Regions from separate parts of the Shewanella sp. 553 genome, predicted to be linked through region 2. Evidence: riboswitches for the same ligand, from Rfam matches in the RefSeq annotation. Region 2 holds a riboswitch; the other holds the start of a gene.
The links. Region 2 has a riboswitch for cobalamin ahead of AC5YBZ_RS13365 (TonB-dependent receptor). Riboswitches for the same ligand answer to the same signal wherever they lie in the genome.
Positions count from the first base shown of each region.

Region 1: linked by a shared signal. The riboswitch ahead of AC5YBZ_RS14205 (ABC transporter ATP-binding protein) and the one ahead of AC5YBZ_RS13365 (TonB-dependent receptor) in region 2 are both predicted to bind cobalamin.

Region 1 covers NZ_CM181701.1:3,198,550-3,201,020, reverse strand. Annotated here, with positions in the region: gene AC5YBZ_RS14210 (histidine phosphatase family protein) at 264-869, shown strand; cobalamin riboswitch at 1,023-1,193, shown strand; gene AC5YBZ_RS14205 (ABC transporter ATP-binding protein) at 1,347-2,141, shown strand; gene AC5YBZ_RS14200 (FecCD family ABC transporter permease) at 2,141-2,471, shown strand, end outside.
Region 2 covers NZ_CM181701.1:3,013,272-3,015,742, forward strand. Annotated here, with positions in the region: gene AC5YBZ_RS13365 (TonB-dependent receptor) at 1-1,257, opposite strand, end outside; cobalamin riboswitch at 1,358-1,574, opposite strand; gene AC5YBZ_RS13370 (cation:dicarboxylate symporter family transporter) at 1,928-2,471, shown strand, end outside.

The DNA.
Region 1 (2,471 bases), 190 kb from region 2:
ATCACCCTGCTATTATTTTTAGATGTATAAACGTATAGACGTCTATAGTAATTGCTATAGTAAGCGACTTATTAGGCTTAGGGCAAGTCAAAAGAGTATCAGTTTTCCCCCTCGTTAGCCCAGTGGCTTATAGGCTGCCGCTTAGCCTGTGGGTGATGTTTGTTTTGGCGCAATTGCAGCCCGCGGGGCAGTGTGACCCATATTGCATTGGCGCGCCGTCTCGGCGTATGCTGCCACGGCATGACAAATATCAAGGTAAGCCAATGACACAAACGATTTTTTATTTAATGCGCCATGGTCAGTGCGAGGGCGGTAATGTGCTGCGAGGCCGAAGCGACCTGCCTTTGAGTGAGCTGGGATTTGCCCAGATGCAACTGGCCTGTGCGACTAAATTACCCGAGACGATAGATGCGCTGGTGACCTCCCCCCTAAGCCGCTGCCAAGTGTTTGCCGAGTATTATGCCAATAAACAGCAGTTACCTTACTCAGTTGAAGCGGGTTTGATGGAGATTGATTTTGGCCGCTGGGACGGTGAGGCGCTTGACACCTTGTTTGCTGAGCATAGAGAGGCGCTTAACGCCTACTGGCAAGATCCTTGGCGCGCACCATTGCCAGGCAGTGAGCCGCTAGATGCCTTTGAGCAGCGTATCGAGACCTGTATCGAGCAAGTGTTACATAGGCACAGTGGCAATACCCTGCTGCTTATCACCCATGGTGGAGTTATCCGCCATTTGATGGGGCTGGCGCTGGGGATCCGCGGCGAAGTCGGCTTCTATACCCAGTTAAGTCTCGATTATGCCAGTGTGGTTAAGTTAAGCCACTTGGTCGATAACGATGGTAAAGGCTATTGGCGCTTGCATTGGAGTTAATGGTTAAGCTCAATGTTGGGGCGTTAGTTATCAGCGTTTGTCGTCAACCAGCGCGGCAAATACAAAAGGTGGTTTGCCTCTTAGGGGAAATACCGCATAATAGCCAACAATTTTAGGTGTCTAGCATACAGATGACGCCGAGCGTAAGGTGTTGAGCAGCGACTCACTTAACGTGGGTCGAGTAACTCAAACTTAATAGGGAATTGGGGAGTGACCTAAGGTCATCAGCCCAAACTGTGCCCGCAACTGTGAGTGTGTTGAGTAAGGCAATTGGCCTTGTCTGCAACCACAAGTCAGGATACCTGCCTTACGCTATAGCCTAATGACTCAAGCGGGTGACTTGAGGGAGCTAAAGATGAACAACCGACTTGGGGCGTTAGCCCCGCTTGGCAGCGGCAGGTCGACACCTGCGCGGTCGCAACACACTTTACCCTATTACTTTGCGGCTTGGATGATGAGCCTGTGACGTCAATCCCTATGGCGTTATCTGCCCAACACCTTAGTTGGCACGCGGGCGAGCGCGCCATTTTGGCTGATGTCAGTGTCGAACTGCCCCAAGGCCAAATGCTGGGGATCATCGGCCCTAATGGCGCCGGTAAATCCACCTTACTGCGCTGTCTATATCGTTATTTGACCCCAAGCCAAGGGGATATCACCTTATTTGGCCGAGCGGTGGGCGACTTTTCGGCGCGATCCTTTGCCCAGCAAGTGGCGGTGGTGCTGCAAGACACGCCGCACCATTTTGACATGACCACGGCGCAGCTGGTGGCGCTAGGGTTGACGCCCCATAAGGGGGCGTTTTCGCTCACCAGCGACCAAGACAAGCACGATGTGCGCCGCGCCTTAGCCACAGTAGGTTTAACCGCGTTGGCCGACCAAGGGTATGAGCAACTTTCTGGCGGCGAGAAACAACGGGCGTTAATCGCCCGCGCCATAGTGCAAAAGCCCAAGCTGTTGATCCTCGATGAGCCCACTAATCATTTAGATATCCGTTATCAAATACAGATCTTAGAGCTACTGCGTAGCTTAGAGATGACGGTGGTTATCTCGATCCATGATCTTAATTTAGCCAGCGCCCTGTGTGACCAATTGCTGCTGCTCGACCAAGGCCACGCAGTTGCCCAAGGCCGCCCCAATGAGGTGTTGACCGAGCAGCGTATTGCAGAGGTCTTTGAGGTGTGCTGCCAAGTGAGCCCGCACCCCCAACACGGTAATCCGCAAATTAATTACTTTTATGGCTACCATAATGTCACCCAAGGGGAGAGGCCATGATGCGCTCGTCCGGATTATCGGCCAGCGAGCGCCTTTGGCGCGGCCTGCTATTGGTCACAGGGTTTGGGGTATTAAGCCTAATGACGCCGCTGTTAGCCGCCAGTTTTGGTGCGGCGCACATCGACTTTAACCAAGTGGTCGATGTGGTGCTGGCCACCGTTGGCGGTGAGCGTCCAAGCAGCGTCACCGCCCGCATTGTGATGGAGCTGCGGATGCCGCGCATCGTGCTGGCGTTTATCGCCGGTTTTGGTTTAGCCATCGCCGGCGCCGTGCTGCAAACTGTGACCCGCAATCCACTGGCCGACCCTTATCTTTTTGGCATATCTTCTG
Region 2 (2,471 bases):
GTTAATCCCAAGTTCAAATGCGTGGGCATCCTGATCCAGCTCAATGCCGTTAGCATAGGCGCTGGGGTCACGCAGATCGTCGGTCACCTCAGCATAACGACCACCCACAATGTAACTCACACTTTGAGTCAGAGGCACTGTGGCTTGCACATAGGCACTGGCCTGCTTTTGCACGTTTTCACGGCCACTGCTAAACACTGACTCACCGCGGCTTAAATCGAGCCCGGTCACTAGGGTTAACGGGCCGTTTTCAGTAGTAAAGTTAGCAGTCGCCTTAGGGTTAAACTCTAGTAATGAGCGGGTATCGCGGCGGTTACTGCCCCAGTTATTGAGCCCTGTGATTAAGGTGTCGGCATAATTGATATCCGCCCCAAGCTCCCATTGCTGATTGAGTTGACGCTGGTAGCCCGAACGCAGCGCCGTGGTCATCTCATGCAGATAACTGTCATAGGCACCTAGTGCGCTGGCATCTGATTGGCGTGGATCTTGTTCAATCTGCTCGAGGGTTAATGCGCCAGCCAATTCTCGACGGTTGTCATAGTAACTGCTTTCGGCAAAAAAGTGCTGCGCATCGTCTTGATACTGCAAGCGCCCTAATAACGATGAGGTTTCATTCGCGTTATGGTCGCGATAGTTATCCCCTTGGTTATAACTGGCCGCACCATAAAAACGCCAATTAGCATTTATCGCCCCTGACACATCAACGTTACCTTCATAGGTATCAAAACTGCCCCCTGAAAGCTGCACGCTGCCACCACTGCCCTGTGGCGCTTTGGTGATGATGTTAATCACACCACCCACCGCCTGATCGCCATATAGCACCCCCGCACTCCCAGACATGATCTCGATACGCTCAACTTGATTAAGGGCAATGGCGCTAATGCTTGGGGCGGCAATGTCGATATTGTTTAGTCGACGTCCATCAATCAAAATCAAGGTATTACTCGCCGCTTGGCTAGCACTAAAGCCCCGCAGTGCAAATACGGCTCCGGTGTTTGAATCGGAAATCTGTATACCGCTTTGACCGCGTAACACTTCGGTTAAACTCGTTGCGCCACTCATCTCAATCGCGGCGGCATCAATCACATTGACGTTAGCGGCAATATTGAGAGGGGTACTGACATTGCGACCAATAACGGTAATGGTGTCGTCGATATTGATTTGCGCAGAGGTGGCATTTTGCGCCGTCACTGAAAACGCAGAAAAACTAAATAAACCGCCAATTAACAGGGCGATAGCTGTAGGTTGTGTACCCATTTACCTTTAACTCCTAAAAGGGAAACGGGGCAAGAGGTCACGACTTCACGCCGCCGAATAGGCGATATGAGGTCGCATTTCGAGATCTGCCCGCCGAAATCTCAAAATCACCTTAAGGGCCGGTCTCCGGACTGAGGATAGGTATAAACCCAAACTGCGGTTGATACGACAAGACTGAGTTTTTTTAACGCTTAGTTATAGCAAGCGCACCCAGCTTTCACCTTTCACCGTTGCGGGGGCAGTGCCAGATTTTCACAGGCTTCCCGATTATCCCATTGCGACTGACGCAACTGGGCACCACAAAAGATTGACTCGAATTTGGTTACCTATAATGGCAATGCACAACTGTTATTCCATACAAAGTGGCATCGCCGTCAAGACCGCGGGCATTATAGACGTCTAAACGGATAAAAGTCTAACAAAGCATGTTAAGTCAGTGTCATACAAATCACCGCTCACATCTGCATACGACAGTAAGTCGTTTCGCCATTGACGTTAGTAATGATAGTTTTTAACACAAATAAATCACCATACTGACAATAATCACTGTTAACCCTTTATCCTCCCTTGCTACAGACCCTATAATAAACAACCAGTAAGCGATTATTTACCCACCAGTCATTGTCGTCATCTAGCCTGGCGTTATCGACTACTCAAATGGAATCAACCTGTGCTAACAAAACTGCGCGCGATGCAAAGCTCCACCCAGATGATAGTGGCCATGTTTATAGGCTTTGGCGTGGGCTTGTTTTTTGGCGAGTCCGTCGGCTGGCTCAGTAATATTGGCACCAGCGTCATTCTGTTAATGCAGATGACGGTGCTGCCCTTTATTTTGGTTTCTCTCATTGGCGGTATCGGCAAACTTAAGCGCACCACCGCCAGTTTAATTTTTAGCCGCGCTGGCGTCATCATGTTACTGCTGTGGCTTATGGGCTTAGTGCTGGTGGCCCTCATGCCGCTGTCATTTCCTTTTGTTGAAACGGCCTCTTTTTTCAGCACCAGCATTGTCGAGCCCACGACTCCTATCGATTACTTTAAGCTGTATATTCCGGCCAACCCGTTTGAGTCGATGGCGGCGGGCTATGTGCCTGCTATGGTGGTATTCAGTATCGCCATGGGGCTGGCGCTCATTGGCATGGAGGGCGAAAACAAACAGCTTATCATCACCTTTATGCATACCTGTAGCGAGATATTCTCTAAGATCACTCAGGCGC